DNA from 4 places in the Bradyrhizobium sp. USDA 4011 genome. Region 1 is predicted to be linked to each of the others. Evidence: riboswitches for the same ligand, from Rfam matches in the RefSeq annotation. Region 1 holds a riboswitch; each other region holds the start of a gene.
What was found. A riboswitch is a leader RNA that binds a small molecule or an ion and turns the genes downstream of it on or off. The one in region 1 is predicted to bind cobalamin.
Positions count from the first base shown of each region.

Region 1 (4,210 bases):
ATAGCTCGCCAGCATGATCTTGATCTGCGGCACCGCCTTGGCGATCTCGCCATAGGCGCGACGCAGCGCATCGTGGGCGGTATCGTCGAGATCGAGCGCCAGGCAGGGCTCGTCGATCTGCGCCCATTCGGCGCCGCGGCGGGCAAGCTCGCGCAGTACCTCGATATAGACCGGAAGCAGGCGGTCCAGCAGCGACAGCGGTTCGAAGCCGGCGTCCTTGCTCTTGGCGAGTTTCAGGAAAGTAACCGGGCCGACCAGCACCGGTCGGGTCTGGTAACCGAGGGCCTTGGCTTCCTCATATTCCTCGATCGGCTTGCGTGAGGCGAGGCGGAACTGCTGATCTGCAGAGAGTTCGGGCACCATGTAGTGGTAGTTGGTGTCGAACCACTTGGTCATCTCCTGCGCCGGTACGCCATGACCTTGGCTATGGTGCGCGTGACCGCACGACGCGTCATGCGCGCTACCTTCAGCGCCGCGCGCCATCGCAAAATAGGTCGCAAGCGGCACCGGGCCGCTGCTCCAGCCATAGATGGCCGGGATCGCGCCGACCATCACCGAGGTATCGAGCACCTGGTCGTAGAACGAGAAGTCGTTCGACGGGATCACCGAGACGCCGAGCTTTTTCTGGCGTGCCCAGTTGGCGGCGCGCAGACCGACGCCGGTCTCGATCAGCGTCTTTTCGTTTGTCGCGCCGGCCCAGAAGCTTTCCAGCGCAAGCTTGAGTTCACGGCGCGGACCGATCCGCGGCGTGCCGAGAGTCGCAACAGCAAGTGAGGAGGTAGATGTGGAAGACATTGGCTTAACCCCAAAAGTTGGGGGCAAAGGCCGTAGTGACACGTCTGGACTCCGCAAGACGCGGGAAAAGCGCGTGCGGGGTCGCAACCGCACCACCGGGACACCCCGCCCGAGGACGTTCATGTTGTCGAGGCAGGTCTCCTGGCTCGCGGGTCCTAGCTGTCGTCTGGCCTTCCCGAAGCTTTCGCCTCAGTGGCTTTGAGTGGACGACAACTCGCCGCTTACAGTTGCGGGGGCAGCGCCGGCATTGTACCGGCTTCCCTCTTAGCTCCGGGAGAAAGTGCCTCTCGGAGAACCACGACGCCGCCACTTATCGGCAACTTCGCGTGGCCGTCAACTCGGGCGGCATCACGTGTGATCGAGCGACATTGTTCACATCATCAACAGGCGCCATCTGCATTTTCTGGCGACCCATTGACACAGTGTGCCAAATCACACCAGATATAGTTGTTACGGTCCGTCATGCCGCAAAGCATGGTGGCTAAGAGGGAAGCCGGTGATCTCACCGAAAATCCGGCACTGCCCCCGCAACTGTAAGCAGCGAGTTGTTCCCGAAATCACGTCACTGATGCGTCGTCCGCATCGGGAAGACACGGGAGCGACGACGACCTGCGAGTCAGGAGACCTGCCGTAACACCGAAATTACGTCCACGGGCGGGGTGTCCCGGCGGTCGCTTGCACAGCCATGCCGGTGCGTTGCCGCCGGGATGATGCAGCGTCCCCTGACATCCGGCCCCAACAAACGTCACGGGGTCTGCACGATGTCACTCTCTCTCGATCGCGAAACAAAGCCAGCGCCACTCATCCTGCTGCGTCCGGAAGTGCTTGCCGCGCCGGAGGCCGCTCCTCCGATGCAGGTGATCCGCCGCAATGGCACGGTGTCGAAATTCGACGCCAGCAAGATCTCGGTTGCGATGACCAAGGCGTTCCTGGCGGTCGAGGGGCACACCGCCGCCGCATCGCGCCGCGTCCATGAGGTTGTCGAGCAGCTCACCGCCGAGGTCCTCAGTGCGCTGACGCGTCGCATGAGCGAAGGTCGCACCTTCCACATCGAGGACGTGCAGGACCAGGTCGAGCTCGCGCTGATGCGGAGCGAGCACCATAAGGTGGCGCGCGCCTATGTGCTGTATCGTGAGGAGCGCACGAGGCAGCGCGCTGAGCAGGACGCGGCGAGGGCGGTGGCCCAGCCTGTGGCCGGGCCGGCCATTCACATCACATTGCCGAACGGTAGCGAGGTGCCGCTCGACCACGCCCGGCTGGCGCTGATCATCAACGAGGCCTGCGCCGGCCTCGATGGCGTCGATGCTGCGCCCCTGATCGCCGAGACCCAGCGCAACATCTATGACGGCATCAGCCAGGATGAACTGGCGCTCGCCTCCGTGATGGCCGCGCGCACCCTGGTGGAGCAGGAGCCGAACTACACCTATGTCAGCGCGCGCCTCTTGCTCGACAAGCTGCGCACCGAGGTGTTGTCCTATGTGCTTGATATGCCGACCAGCGCCTCGCAGGCCGACATGGCGAGCCGCTATGCCGAGTATTTCCCGGCCTATATCAAGACCGGGATCAAGGCCGAACTGCTCGATGTCGAACTCGGCCGCTTCGATCTGGCGCGGCTTGCGGCGGCGATGAAGCCGGAACGCGATCTGTCGTTCCAGTTCCTCGGGCTGCAAACGCTGTATGACCGCTATTTCCTGCACGTTCGGGGCAACCGCATCGAGCTGCCGCAGGCATTCTTCATGCGCGTTGCGATGGGTCTGGTGCTGCGCGAGATCGACCGCGAGGGGCGCGCGATCGAGTTCTACAATCTCTTGTCGTCGTTCGACTTCATGGCTTCGACGCCGACCCTGTTCAATTCTGGCACGCAGCGGCCGCAGCTCTCATCGTGCTTCCTCACCACCGTGGCTGACGATCTCGACGGCATCTTCAAGTCGATCAAGGATAACGCGCTGCTGGCGAAATATTCCGGCGGGCTCGGCAATGACTGGACCCGCGTCCGCGGGCTCGGCGCGCACATCAAAGGCACCAATGGCGAGAGCCTGGGCGTGGTGCCGTTCCTCAAGGTCGCCAACGACACCGCGATCGCGGTGAACCAGGGCGGCAAGCGCAAGGGCGCGGTCTGCGCCTATCTCGAGACCTGGCACGTCGACATCGAGGAATTCCTCGATCTGCGCAAGAACACCGGCGATGACCGCCGCCGCACCCACGATATGAACACCGCGAACTGGGTGCCCGATTTGTTCATGCAGCGCGTCGAGGCTGACGGCGAGTGGACGCTGTTCTCGCCCGACGAGACGCCGGACCTGCACGATCTCTACGGCAAGCCGTTCGCCGAACGCTACGCCCATTACGAGGCCAAGGCCGCGCGCGGCGAGATGCGAGTGTTCAAGCAGATTCGCGCCGTCGATCTCTGGCGCAAGATGCTGACCATGCTGTTCGAGACCGGCCATCCCTGGATCACCTTCAAGGACCCGTCCAATCTGCGCTCGCCGCAGCGCCATGCCGGCGTGATCCACTCCTCGAACCTCTGCACCGAGATCACGCTGAACACGTCTGACGACGAGACTGCGGTGTGCAATCTCGGCTCGATCAACCTCGCCAACCACATACAGGACGGCAAGCTCAACGACGCCAGGCTGAAGGCCACAGTGACGACCGCGATGCGGATGCTCGACAACGTCATCGACATCAACTTCTACACCATCCCGGAGGCGCGCCGCTCCAATCTGCGGCACCGCCCGGTCGGTCTCGGCCTGATGGGCTTCCAGGATGCGCTGCATGCGCTGCGGATCGCGGTGGCGTCGGACGCGGCGGTTGCCTTCGCCGATATCAGCATGGAGGCAATCTCCTACCATGCGATCTGGGCCTCCAGCGATCTCGCCGCCGAGCGCGGCCGCTATCCCTCGTTCGAGGGCTCGCTGTGGAGCCAGGGCATCCTGCCGATCGATTCGATCGACTTCGTTGCCGACGCCCGTGGCGGCGTCGCAATGGATCGCACCTCGACGCGTGACTGGGCGATTCTGCGCAGCCGCGTCACGTCGGTCGGTATGCGCAACTCCAATGTGATGGCGATCGCGCCGACCGCGACGATCTCCAACATCTGCGGCGTCGCCCAGTCGATCGAGCCCGCCTACCAGAATCTCTATGTCAAATCCAACATGTCCGGCGACTTCACGGTCGTGAACGACTATCTGGTGCGCGACCTCAAGGCGCGCGGGCTGTGGGACGAGGTGATGGTCAACGACCTGAAATATTTCGACGGCAGCGTCGGCTCCATCGACCGCATCCCCGACGACCTCAAGGCACTCTACGCGACCGCGTTCGAGATCGACTCGAGCTGGCTGCTCGAGGCGGCGGCGCGGCGGCAGAAATGGATCGACCAGGCGCAGTCGCTCAACCTCTATATTGCCAATCCCTC
Region 1 covers NZ_JBSSGG010000001.1:5,945,546-5,949,755, forward strand. The annotation lists gene metE (5-methyltetrahydropteroyltriglutamate--homocysteine S-methyltransferase) at 1-795, opposite strand, end outside; cobalamin riboswitch at 910-1,110, opposite strand; cobalamin riboswitch at 1,232-1,442, shown strand; gene ACVW1C_RS28040 (ribonucleoside-diphosphate reductase subunit alpha) at 1,557-4,210, shown strand, end outside.

Region 2 (4,210 bases), 4.8 Mb from region 1:
CCGGTGCGGGCTTCGATCAGCCGGTAGCCGTCGTCGAACAACGTCGGATCGCCGCGGAATTTGTTGATGACAAAGCCCTGGATCATCGCGGCATCATCGGGATCGATCACCGCCTGGATGCCGACGAGCTGCGCGATCACGCCGCCGCGGTCGATGTCGCCGACCAAGACCACGGGCACGCCAGCTTTGCGCGCAAAGCCCATGTTGGCGATATCGGACTTGCGCAGATTGACCTCGGCGGGGCTGCCGGCGCCTTCGACCAGCACGAGGTCGGCGCGCTGTTTCAGGCGCCCAAAGCTCTCCAGCACCGCGCCCATCAGCGACGGCTTCATGGCGGCATATTCGCGCGCGCGTGCGGTCGCGATCCGTTTGCCGTGCACGATGACCTGGGCGCCGAGGTCGGTCTCGGGCTTCAGCAGCACCGGGTTCATGTCGGTGTGCGGCTCGACGCCGGCGGCAAGCGCTTGCAGCGCCTGCGCGCGCCCGATCTCGCCGCCGTCGACGGTCACGGCGGCGTTGTTGGACATATTCTGCGGCTTGAAGGGCAGCACGCGCAGGCCGCGTCGTCTCGCGGAACGCGCGAGGCCGGCGACGATGAGCGACTTGCCCACGTCCGAGCCGGCTCCCTGGATCATCAATGCGCGCGCCATGGTGCTGACAGTCAGAACTCGACGCCCGGCTGGGCCTTGATGCCGGAGCGGAACGGATGTTTCACCAATGTCATCTCGGTGACGAGGTCGGCAATCTCGATCAGCTCCTCCTTGGCGTTGCGTCCGGTGAGCACGACATGCGTCATCGGCGGCTTCGACGTGGTCAGGAACTCGACGACATCGGCGATCGCCAGATAGTCATACCGAAGCGCGATGTTGATCTCGTCGAGCACCACCATCCGCAGGCTCGGATCCGCGATCAGCTGCTTGGCTTTTTCCCAGCCGGCCTGCGCCGCCGCGATGTCGCGGGCGCGGTCCTGCGTCTCCCAGGTAAAGCCTTCGCCCATCGCATGGAATTGACAGAGATCGCCGAAATGCCTGGTGAGCAGCCGGCGCTCGCCGGTATCCCAGGCGCCCTTGATGAATTGCACCACGGCGCAGGGAAAGCCGTGCGCCACGCAGCGCACGATCATGCCGAAGGCGGAGGAGGATTTTCCTTTGCCGGCGCCGGTATGAACGATGATCAGGCCCTTTTCACCGCTCTTGGTCGCCATGATCTTGTCGCGGGCGACCTTCTTTTTCGCCATTTTGGCCGCATGGCGTGCATCCAGCGAAGGGTCGGTGCCGACGTCGCCATCGTCAGCGTCGTTTCCATCAGAAATCATCACGTTCCTTCGGCTTGACAAGTGCGAGGCCAGGACGAATGGTGGCCATGCGTTGGTTCCTGTCCTACGACAGGCGAAGAGGGAATGCGATAGGGCTTGGACCGCAAGGTTTGCCCGAAGCGCAGCCGCCCCCGCGACCGTGACCGGAGAGATGCCCAAGCCACTGATTCCCTGATGGAGTCGGGAAGGTGGGCATCACGGGAGAAATCCTACTCCGCAAGCCGGGAGACCTGCCGACGCAGTGTGTTTGAGACCGGCGGACGGGGTGTTCCGCGACGGGGAACGAACCTGCTCACGTCAGGTTCGTGTGCCTCATCGCTTCCCGCAGTCAATCCAGGAAGGGCGATGAGCGTTACACTTCATGTCTGTATCACCTGTCGCGCCGGCCAGACGCTGGCCGAAGGCGACCTCGCGCCCGGTGCGCGCCTGCATGCCGCGCTTGTTGAGGCCGGCGTGCCCGATGACGTCAATCTGGTTCCGGTCGAATGCCTGTCGGCTTGCAGCCAGGGCTGCTCGGTCGCACTCAGCGCGCCGGGGCGATGGTCCTATGTCTACGGCCGCCTGTCCGCTGACAATGCCGGGGATGTGATCGCCGGCGCCTCCGCCTATGCCGCGGCGCCCGACGGCATCGTGCCGTGGCGCAGCCGCCCGGAAATCTTTCGCAAGCAATCGCTTGCCCGCATTCCGCCCATCGCCGTCGTGCCGGAGGCCGCAGAATGATGACGCTCGCCAAGGTTCCGGTCACCGTCGTGACCGGCTTTCTCGGGTCCGGCAAGACGACGTTGATTCAGCATCTGATCCGGAATGCCAACGGCAAGAAGCTCGCGGTGCTGGTGAACGAATTCGGCAGCGAAGGCGTCGACGGCGAGATCCTGAAGTCCTGCGCCGACGCCAATTGCCCGACCGAGAACATCGTCGAGCTCGCCAATGGCTGCATCTGCTGCACCGTCGCCGACGATTTCATCCCGGCCATGGAGCAGTTGCTCGCGCGCCCTGTGAGGCCCGATCACATTGTGATCGAGACGTCGGGTCTCGCGCTGCCGAAGCCGTTGCTGAAGGCGTTCGACTGGCCGGAGATCCGCTCGCGGATCACGGTCGACGGCGTGATCGCGCTGGCCGATGCGGAGGCCGTTGCCGCCGGCCGCTTTGCGCCTGATCCCGCCGCGGTGGATGCGCAGCGCGCGGCCGACGACAATCTCGATCACGAGACGCCGCTGTCCGAAGTGTTCGAGGACCAGATCGCCTGTGCCGATATCGTGCTGCTGACCAAGGCCGATCTCGCCGGAGCCGAGGGCATCAAGGCGGCCAAGGCAGTGATCGCGGCCGAGATGCCGCGCGAGGTGCCGATGTTGCCCATCGTCGACGGCGCCATCGACGCCCGCGTGATCCTCGGTCTTGAAGCCGCGGCAGAGGACGACCTCGCGTCCCGGCCGTCCCACCATGACGGCGAGGACGACCACGAGCACAACGACTTCAATTCCGTGGTGATCGATCTTCCGGAGATCGCCGATGTCGATGCGCTCGTCGCCTCGATCAAGGGGCTGGCACGCGAGCAGAACGTGCTGCGCGCCAAGGGCTATATCGCGGTCGAAGGCAAGCCGATGCGGTTGCTCGTGCAATCGGTCGGCGAGCGGGTGAGGCATCAGTTCGACATGCCCTGGGGCGCGCGGGCGCGGCAGTCGAAGCTCGTCGTGATCGGCGAACACGGCGACATCGATGAAGCCGCGATCCGGGCGCGACTAGGTGTCTGATGCACGTCGTCTTCCGCGAGAGCCGCGGCCTTGAGGAGACCGCGACGCCAAGGGACCTCGGCCAGGATCCGGCCGATCTCGTGGTGTTGTCGTTTTCCGACAGCGATCTCGCCGCGTTCGCGGCCGGCTGGCGGCGGGGCCGCGCCGCGCTGCCGTCGCTGCGGCTCGCCAATCTCGCGGAGCTGCGCCACCCGCTGTCGGTCGATACCTATATCGAGCGAACGCTGTCGCAGGCGCGCGGCATCCTGGTGCGGCTGATCGGCGGCGAGCCCTATTGGTCGTACGGGCTGGCCGCGGTGCATCGTCTGGCGAAGGAACATGGCATCGCCCTGGTGGTGCTGCCGGCGGATGGCCGCGACGATTTGCGGCTGGATGAATTTTCAACGCTGCCGGTCTCGACGCTCCGGCGGCTCAAGGTGCTGTGCGACAAGGGCGGCCCGGTTGCCGCACAGGCCGTGATCGCGCAACTGGCGCTGGCGTCTGGCCTTTATGCCGGGCCGGTCGTCGGCGAGATCGATCTTCCCGAGATCGGCGTCTACGATTCGCGGCGCGGTGCCGTTGCGGCGCTGCCGGCATCGGATGGCCGGCCGCTTGTGCTGGTGACTTTCTATCGCTCCTATCTGGCGGCCGGCGATACGGCACCGGTCGATGCATTGATCGATGCCTTGCGCGCGAAGGGATTCGATGCCCACGGCGTGTTCGTCACCTCGTTGAAGGCGGCGGGCGCCGCCGATTGGCTGCGCGCTCAGTTCGCGCAATGCAGCCCGGCCGCCATCGTCAACGTGACCGCGTTCTCCGCGGCGGGTGACGACGGTACGACGCCGTTCGATGCCGCATCGTGCCCGGTGTTCCAGGTCGCTCTGTCGACGGCGCAGCGTGAGGATTGGGCCTTGTCGCTGCGCGGCCTGTCGCCCAGCGATCTCGCGATGCATGTGGTGTTGCCGGAGGTCGACGGCCGCCTGTTCACAGGTGTCGTGAGCTTCAAATCGCCCGGTGAGCGCGATCCCGATCTGCAGTTCGCGCATCTTGCGCATCGGCCGGATGCCGAGCGCGTCGCAGCGGTCGCTGCCCGCGTGGCAGCCTGGCATCGGCTTGCCGGCAAGCCGCCGCAGGAGAAGCAGCTCGCGCTCGTACTCTCGAACTA
Region 2 covers NZ_JBSSGG010000001.1:1,185,416-1,189,625, reverse strand. The annotation lists gene ACVW1C_RS05700 (cobyric acid synthase) at 1-650, opposite strand, end outside; gene cobO (cob(I)yrinic acid a,c-diamide adenosyltransferase) at 662-1,315, opposite strand; cobalamin riboswitch at 1,352-1,567, shown strand; gene ACVW1C_RS05690 (DUF1636 family protein) at 1,661-2,035, shown strand; gene cobW (cobalamin biosynthesis protein CobW) at 2,032-3,066, shown strand; partial or broken gene cobN (cobaltochelatase subunit CobN) at 3,066-4,210, shown strand, end outside.
Region 2: linked by a shared signal. The riboswitch ahead of ACVW1C_RS05690 (DUF1636 family protein) and the one ahead of ACVW1C_RS28040 (ribonucleoside-diphosphate reductase subunit alpha) in region 1 are both predicted to bind cobalamin.

Region 3 (4,210 bases), 400 kb from region 1:
GATGTGACAGCGGCCGCGTCGGAGCAGATCGCCGAGCTTGCCTTGCGCGGTCGTGACAAAGTTGAAATTGACCGGATCATGCAGAAAACGAAGGTTTGCGTCTTTTTCGCCGTCGGTGACTTCACTGGCGATGAGTGAAAGCGCCAGGGCGCGCCAGCCGAATTCGATAGCCTTTGCATAGGGAGACGCAACTTCAATCTTTCCGTCGGTCCCGACCTTCCATGTAATAACGTAATGTTCGTCTGATCTGTTATCCTGATGCCTGGTCCAGGAAAGGTAAACATACTCAGTGTGGTCGATGCCTTCGGCGATTCCCCAGTTTCGAGGGACGAATTGCGCCACTTTCGAAACTTTGGAGACAATGTGCTCGATTGTCTCACCGTCTCGCGCTCGCCAGGTTGACTTGACTCGTTCGACAAGCGCGCTTTCGCCGGCTCGCGCAGTGTTGCCCGTCGCAACCAGCCCAGCAAGGAAAACTAGCGATTGACAGAGACAAAGCACGCCTCTTGCAGACATTCTCTTCATAACGGCCGGACCATCGGTTTTTCATCCACACGTCAAAGCGGCAGCCCTCGATGCTATGCTCGATTGAAGAAGTTAGCGGCAACGTGGCGCGGGCACCGCCGATGTCCCGCGCGAGCAGGCGCTGTCTGTCCACTCGAGTCACGCGCCGCTAACTTCAGTGGGCCAGCTACAACCCCAATTTGCCGTGCTGGACCTGCCCAGGGGGAGAAGCCTGGGCACCCTTGAGCTTGCATCCTTCGTGCCAGGAAATAGCCGGCAAATCGCGCCAGATTCGTGCAGTGTTTGTCGGCTTTCCGACCTACGCTCGTTTCTATGTTTCCATTCAGCCGATCCGCTCGGGCTTGTTCAGTTTTTGTCGCGCCGATCTTCGAGGGCCAAGTGAAGGCCGCTGCCGATTTACGGATGAGAAATCGGGAAGCACTTTGGAGGGCTGTTGAACCGTCTGGTTCGGTGTGGTCACCCGAACGCCTGCGATCGCTATCGGCTCGTAATTTGATGATAAGCAAAAATCGCTCATCACCGCCGGGCGTGTGGAATCGTCAGAAGCGCGTTCTCAGGCAGGCGGATGATAGGGTGCGCGCGTTTCTACCTACGCGCACGATGTTGCGGTCTGCTCAATCCAGCTGCCTCGGCGCCGCATTCATGGTTGGATGAGCCGTTTCCAGTCGCGACAGCCGGCAAGCGAGAAACGATCAAGTCACGCTAGCTTTCTCTCGAGTTGCTCAACATTCTCGAGAGCATCTGTCTGACGGATTGATTCATGAACGCTCTTACCAGGCCACCCGAACGGGCCGACCGCAAAGGCGGTGACAGCAAGGACGCCGACGGCGCTCCGAACAGCCGTTGTCATTGCGGGCATCCCGGTGTTCGTTGAGGTGAATCGATATGCATGCCCGAGTATTATCGGCATCAGAGACCGCAAATCGCCTACCAGGATTGGTTGGTTCGCAGATCAATATGCGCGCCCGGTATGCCCGATGGAGTTTTCGCAGGTGTTTTGTCCCTGGCGCGGTTCTTGACTGCCGAGAGACCGAAATGCCACTCGAAGCGCCGTGACTTGCGCCTTCGACAATTCTTTCGTCACATACATTGGAGAGTGCATCTATTGGAGGGGCTTCCAACCGTGGTCAACTTTCGACGTTAAATGGTCATTTGAATCACTGATGATGGCGGCAGTGACGTGAGAGAGTCATCTTAGAGGTTGACGGAAGAGGTCTCTTGCCGATAATCCAAATCGTAGAGGTTCTCCGCTCCCGCTGGATTCGGAGCTAAGAGGGAAGCCGGTGAACATGCCGGCGCTGCCCCCGCAACTGTAAGCGACGAGCCGCTGTCCAACAAAGTCACTGAAGCCCGTACAGCTTCGGGAAGGCCGGACAGCAGCGATGACCCGCGAGCCAGGAGACCTGCCTCGACCACATATACGTCCACGGGCGGGGTGTCCCGGTGGTGCGCCAAGCCGCCGCCGCTGGGGCGATCCTGCTTGCGTCCGCCAACGCCTTTGCCCCCAACTACGGGGTTAGCGCTATGTCTCTTCTCTCCCTTCCGGTTGCCACGCTTGGAACGCCTCGGATCGGTCCGAGACGCGAGCTCAAACGCGCGCTTGAAAGTTACTGGACCGGCGCAATCAGCGAACAGCAATTGCTCGAGGACGCAGCTGGCCTGCGTGCTGCGAACTGGGCTCGCCAAAAATCCCTCGGTGTCACCGTCATTCCGTCCAACGATTTTTCGTTGTACGACCAAGTGCTCGACACCTCTGTCATGGTTGGTGCCATCCCGGAAGTCTACGCGTCGGAAATCGAATCGGTTTCGCTCAAGACGTACTTCGACATGGCGCGCGGTTCACAATGCGATCGCCAGAATACCAGTTGCAGCCACGGATCGGGCGGATTTGGCGCGCCCGCACAGGAGATGACCAAGTGGTTCGACACCAACTACCACTACATGGTTCCTGAATTTCATCGGGGACAGACGTTCCGCCTATCCTCTCGCAAGCCTATCGAGGAGTATGAGGAAGCCAAGGCCCTGGGGTTCCAGACGCGCCCTGTCCTGATCGGGCCGGTCACATTCTTGAAGCTTGGCAAGAGTCCGGATCCTGCGTTCCAGCCGCTGTCACTCCTGGATGAGCTATTACCGGTCTACATCGAGGTTCTGCAAGAACTAGGCAAAAGGGGAGCAAACTGGGTTCAATGCGACGAGCCCTGCCTGGTCCTGGATCTGGAGGAGGGGACGCGAAGATCTTTGCTGCACGTCTATGATCGGCTCGCCAGGGAAGTACCAAACGTCAAGATTATGGTCGCGACCTATTTCGGCGATCTCGGCGATAATCTGGACACAGCTTTGAACATGCCCGTTGCCGGACTGCACGTGGATTTGGTTCGCGCACCGAACCTGTTGGACCGGATCATTGCTGCTCGGCGAAGTGATCTCGTCATGTCCCTCGGCGTCGTCGACGGACGAAATGTTTGGCGGTCGAACCTGTCGGCGCTCCGCCAGCAACTGGATCCCGCCATTGCGAAGCTAGGCAGGGATCGTGTTCAGATCGCTCCGTCCTGCTCGCTGCTCCATGTGCCCGTCGATGTTGAACTCGAGACCGGACTTGCATCCGATCTCAAGAGTTGGCTTGCCTTTTCGGTACAGAAGATGCGTGAGCTTGCGATCCTGGCGCGGGCACTCGCGGGTGATCAGAATGTTGCTCAAAGTCTTGCTGAATCGCAGTCGGCCGTGACTGGCCGTCGGACTTCACCAAAGATCCGTGATGCCAATCTTGCGGTGCGGATGCGAGCGATCGACGAGGCCATGCGCCGGCGCGCCAGCCCATTTGTCCGTCGAGCCGAGATCCAACGCAAGCGCTTTAGACTACCTGCCTTTCCCACCACGACGATCGGATCCTTCCCGCAAACCCCAGAGGTCCGTAATGCCCGCGCGACACATTCGCAAGGCGCCATGAGCGACGAGAAGTACGACAAATTCCTCAAGGAGGAGACTGCGCGCGCTCTGCGTTGGCAGGAGGATATTGGTCTGGACGTGCTCGTGCACGGCGAGTTTGAGCGCAATGACATGGTGCAGTACTTCGGCGAGAAACTCGCCGGATTCGCATTCACCAGGAATGGTTGGGTGCAATCCTATGGCTCGCGCTGTGTCAGGCCACCGATCCTATTCGGAGATGTTTCGCGGCCAAAACCGATCACTGTGGATTGGTGGCTCTACGCGCAATCACTGACCAGCAAGCCGGTGAAGGCGATGTTGACCGGGCCAGTAACGATCTTGAACTGGTCGTTTGTTCGCGATGATATTCCAAGAGGCGAGGTCTGCCGGCAGATCGCACTGGCGATACGCGACGAAGTCCGCGATCTCGAGATAGCCGGTGCGAGCATGATCCAGATCGACGAAGCTGCCCTCCGCGAAGGATTGCCGTTGCGTCGATCGGAGTGGGCGGCCTACCTTCAATGGGCCGTCGACAGCTTCCGCATTTGCTCATCAGGCGTTGCAGATCAAACCCAGATTCATACGCATATGTGCTATTCTGAGTTCAATGACATCATCGACGCCATTGCTGCAATGGATGCGGATGTCATCTCGATCGAGACGTCGCGTTCGAAGATGGAACTGCTCGACGCGTTCAGGAACTACAAATATCCCAATCAGATCGGGCCGGGCGTGTACGACATCCATTCTCCACGCATTC
Region 3 covers NZ_JBSSGG010000001.1:6,348,896-6,353,105, forward strand. The annotation lists gene ACVW1C_RS29965 (nodulate formation efficiency C protein) at 1-342, opposite strand, end outside; cobalamin riboswitch at 1,749-1,950, shown strand; gene metE (5-methyltetrahydropteroyltriglutamate--homocysteine S-methyltransferase) at 2,050-4,210, shown strand, end outside.
Region 3: linked by a shared signal. The riboswitch ahead of metE (5-methyltetrahydropteroyltriglutamate--homocysteine S-methyltransferase) and the one ahead of ACVW1C_RS28040 (ribonucleoside-diphosphate reductase subunit alpha) in region 1 are both predicted to bind cobalamin.

Region 4 (4,210 bases), 1.2 Mb from region 1:
CGAGCGAGGCGGTCGGCTCGTCGGCGAGGATCACCGGCGCCTCCACCGCTAGCACCCGGGCCAGTGCGACGCGGCTGCGTTCGCCGCCGGACAACTCAGTGACACGGCGGTCGCTGAATTCAGTGACGTCGACCGCCTGCATCGCGCGCAGCACCGCCTCCATATCCCTCGGCGACAACCGCGCCGGATCGGTCGCGCCATGCGGATAGCGGCCGAGCGCGACGATATCGCGCGCCGGCAGCGGCCAGTGCACCATGTGCCCCTGCGGCAAATAGGCGAAACGCTTCGCCCGCTCGCGCAGCGGCAGCGAGGCCAGCGCGTCGCCGGCGATCCGGATCTCGCCGTCGGATGGAATCAGCCCGGCGAGTGCGCGCAGCAGCGTGGTCTTGCCGGCGCCGTTCGGGCCGACCAGCGCAACCAGATGGCCCGCTTCCAGCGACAGCGAGACATCGTGCAGCACCTTGCGGCTGCCGAGCGAGGCATTGAGCGCGGTGGCGGAGAGCAGCGTCATGCCACGCCTCCGCCGAGCGCGCGGCGTTCGCGCATGATCAGATAGAGGAAGAACGGCACGCCGATGATCGAGGTCAGCACGCCGACCTTGATATCCGACGTCGAGGGGATGATGCGCACCGCGATATCGGCGGCGAGCAGCAACGCCGATCCGGTGAGCGCGCTCGGCACCAGCAGCCGCGCCGGATCGTGACCGATCAGAGGGCGCATCAGGTGCGGTGCGACGAGACCGATGAAGCCGATCGTGCCGGTGACCGCGACCGCGCCGCCGACGCCGAGCGCAACACCCGCGATCACGAGCAACCTTAGCCGCCCGACATCGACGCCGAGACTCTGCGCGGCTTCCTCGCCGAGCGTCAGCGCACGGAAGGCGCTCGCCTGGCTGAGCAGGATGGCCGCGCCCGCGATGATGAAGGGCAGCGCCAGCGCCACGTGCTGGAAGCTGCGGTCCTCCAGCGAACCGAGCAGCCAGAATGCGATCTCCAGCACCACGAACGGATTGCTGGAGAGATTCATCACCAGCGCCGTCGCCGCCCCCGCAAAGCTCGAGATCGCGAGTCCCGCGAGGATCAGGATCAAAAGCCCGGCATTGCGGCCGGCAATCGCCAGCAGCGCGAGCACCGAACCGAACGCGGCGATGATCGCCACCACCGGCAGCGCGTAGGAGCGCACATCGGCGAGGCCCAGCGCAATCACCAGCACCGCACCGAATGCCGCAGATTGCGGCGCGCCGAACAACGACGGCGAGGCCAGCGGATTGCGCAGCAGGCCCTGCAGCGCTGCGCCCGATAGCCCGAGAATACCGCCGATCGCGAACGCCAGGATGGTGCGCGGCAGCCGGATCTCGCGCACGATCACCTGCGCCACGTCGCTGCCGCCGCCGAACAGCGCCTCGATCACCGCAAGCGGCGACAGCCGCACCGGCCCGATGCCGAGCGAGAGCACCAGCAGCAGGACCACGAGCGCGAGCAGCGCCGCGGTAGCGCCCCACCGGCGCCGCGCCGCGACCTCGGCCGCCAAGGCAAAATCCTGCACGTTCATTGGATCCATGCTCTTACAGCGATCGCCGTGGCAGACAAGCGACACTCGACAGAAACCGTGGCCGCGTCGTCCCCGCCCGACGTCCGCCGGATTGACTTTGCCGCCCGGCCGAACCCTAGATGAACATGACGGTTCTTTCATGAGATGAAAAGGGAATGCGGTGCGGGGAAACCTCCTCAACGCCGCGGCTGCCCCCGCAACTGTATGCGGTGAATCCTTCGTCACAGGCCACTGGGAGTCTCGGTCCTGGGAAGGCGACGAAGGGTAACGACCCGCGAGCCAGGAGACCTGCCGTCAGCCGTGGTCACACGCGAAGATGCCGGTCGGGGAGTACAGGCATGAGCTTCACCTGAGGCTGCAAGCAGCTGAGCCTGCGAGCACGATGGTGAGACTGGTTCGCGGTGACGTGCCACTGACGTTACCGAGGTCTCACCTAGATGTTCTCCAACTCTTCTTCCCGGCGCCGCCGCGCGCTTCTGCTCGCGTCGACGATGATCGTGCCGACAATCGTTCTCTCGACCGCACGGGCGCAGCAGGCGCCCTCTCCCGATCAGCTGCCAGCCATCGAAATCACCAAGCCGGGCGACCAGAATGTCACGCGCGCCAGGCCGGCCGCGGACGAAGCGCCGGCCCCGCGCCGCCCGGCGCCGGGCACAGGACAGGGCAGCGGGAGCGGATCGGGCTCGACAGGGACCGGACCGGCCACCGGAACGGGCGGCACCGGCGGCGGCGGCCGCCAGTTCGCCGGCATTGTCGGCTCTTCCTCGACCGTGATCACCGCCGACGACATCGCGCATTCGCCGGTGCAGTCGCTGCCCGAGATTCTCGCGCAGGTGCCGGGCGTGCAGCTGCAATCGCTTTATGGCGGCCCGAACGGCGCCAAGACCGCGGTCGACCTGCGCGGCTTCGGCGCATTCGCCTCCGACAACACCCTGTTCCTGCTCAACGGCCGACGGCTCAACGACGTCGACAAGGCCGGCTTCGATCTCACCACGATCCCGCTCGATTCGATCGAACGCGTCGAGATCACGCGCGGCAACAGCGGCGCGGTGCTCTACGGCGACAACGCGGTGGGCGGCGTGGTCAACATCATCACCAAGACCGGCGCTGGCGGTCCACCGGCGACGATACGGGCCGAAGGCGGGTTCGGCTCGTTCAACACCCGCATGGCCGCGGTGTCCGCGGCGCTCAATTCCGGCCCGTGGTCGACCTCGTTCTACGGCAACGGCATCAAGTCCGACGGCTACCGCGTCAACAACGCGCTCGACCAGCGCAACGCCGTCGGCAACGTCAACTACACGACATCGGACCTCACCGCCTTCCTCACCGTCACCGGCAGCGACCAGAAGCTCGGCCTGCCCGGCGGACGACTGGTCGATCCGTCGATCGGCGTCAACGAGCTGCTCACCAATCGCAGAGGCGCAGCGACGCCGTTTGACTATGCCAATCAGCAAACCGCCAGCGTCACCACCGGCTTCACCAAGACGCTGATGAACGGCGTCGACCTTATCGTCGACGGCGGCTGGCGCCAGCGCGAGACGCAAAGCGGCTTCTTCGGCACCGTGCCGACCATCAGCTTCGCCTCGACCTATAATGATGCCGCGCTACAGACCTGGTCGATCACGCCGCGGCTCAGCGTCAAGAACGTGATGCTGGGAATGCCGTCCACGGTCCTGACCGGCATCGACTATTACGACTCGACGTTCCGTGAGGCACGCGGCGCCTATCAGGGCGTCGATCCCTACCACATCTACAATATCGAGCAGCAGACCGTGGCCGGCTACTGGCAGCATACACTGGGCGTGCTGCCGACCACCGATTTCTCGTACGGCGCGCGCGTCCAGAATACCAGCGTCTCGGCACGCGACCGCTACGACCCGAACGCACCGTTCGCCTTCGACGCGCAGGCGGCGCCGCTCGACAGCAACGAGACCCAATACGCGCTGCATGTCGGCGCCGAGCATCGCTTCACCGACACCTTCTCGGTATTCGGCCGCGCCGCGCGCGCATTCCGCACGCCCGACGTCGACGAGCGCGTCGCGTCGGGTCCGTCATTCGATCCGCTGACCTTCGCCCCGATCCCGCAAAACTTCCAGCTCAGAACCCAGACATCGCAGGACGTCGAGGGCGGGTTCCGCGTCAAGACCAACCTGTTTCAGGTCCAGACCAGCGTCTATCTGATGGATCTCGAGAACGAGATCCATTTCAACCCGGTGCTGTTCTACAACGTCAACCTCGACCCCACCCGCCGCTACGGCTCCGAGACCAGCGCCTCGCTCAAGGTCAGCGACACCGTGACGTTGCGCGGCGGCATGGCGATCACCCGCGCCGTCTTCCGCGAAGGCATGTGGACCGGCAACGACGTGCCGCTGGTGTCGCGCTATACCGGCAATCTCGGCGTGACCTGGAATATCTGGCAGAACTATCTGGTGTTCGATGCCACGGTGCGGGCCTGGAGCTCGCGCATCATGGACAACGACCAGGCCAACACCCAGAACCGGATTCCCGGCAACGCCACCGCCGATCTCAAGCTCAGCGGGCAATACGACCGCTTCTTCTGGTCGCTGAGCGTGAACAATCTGTTCAACGCGCTCTACTACGACTACGCCATCGCGAGCTCGTTCACGGCCGGCCGCTTCTCGGCCTATCCGCTGCCCGG
Region 4 covers NZ_JBSSGG010000001.1:4,732,732-4,736,941, reverse strand. The annotation lists gene ACVW1C_RS22165 (ABC transporter ATP-binding protein) at 1-511, opposite strand, end outside; gene ACVW1C_RS22160 (FecCD family ABC transporter permease) at 508-1,551, opposite strand; cobalamin riboswitch at 1,664-1,861, shown strand; gene ACVW1C_RS22155 (TonB-dependent receptor) at 2,043-4,210, shown strand, end outside.
Region 4: linked by a shared signal. The riboswitch ahead of ACVW1C_RS22155 (TonB-dependent receptor) and the one ahead of ACVW1C_RS28040 (ribonucleoside-diphosphate reductase subunit alpha) in region 1 are both predicted to bind cobalamin.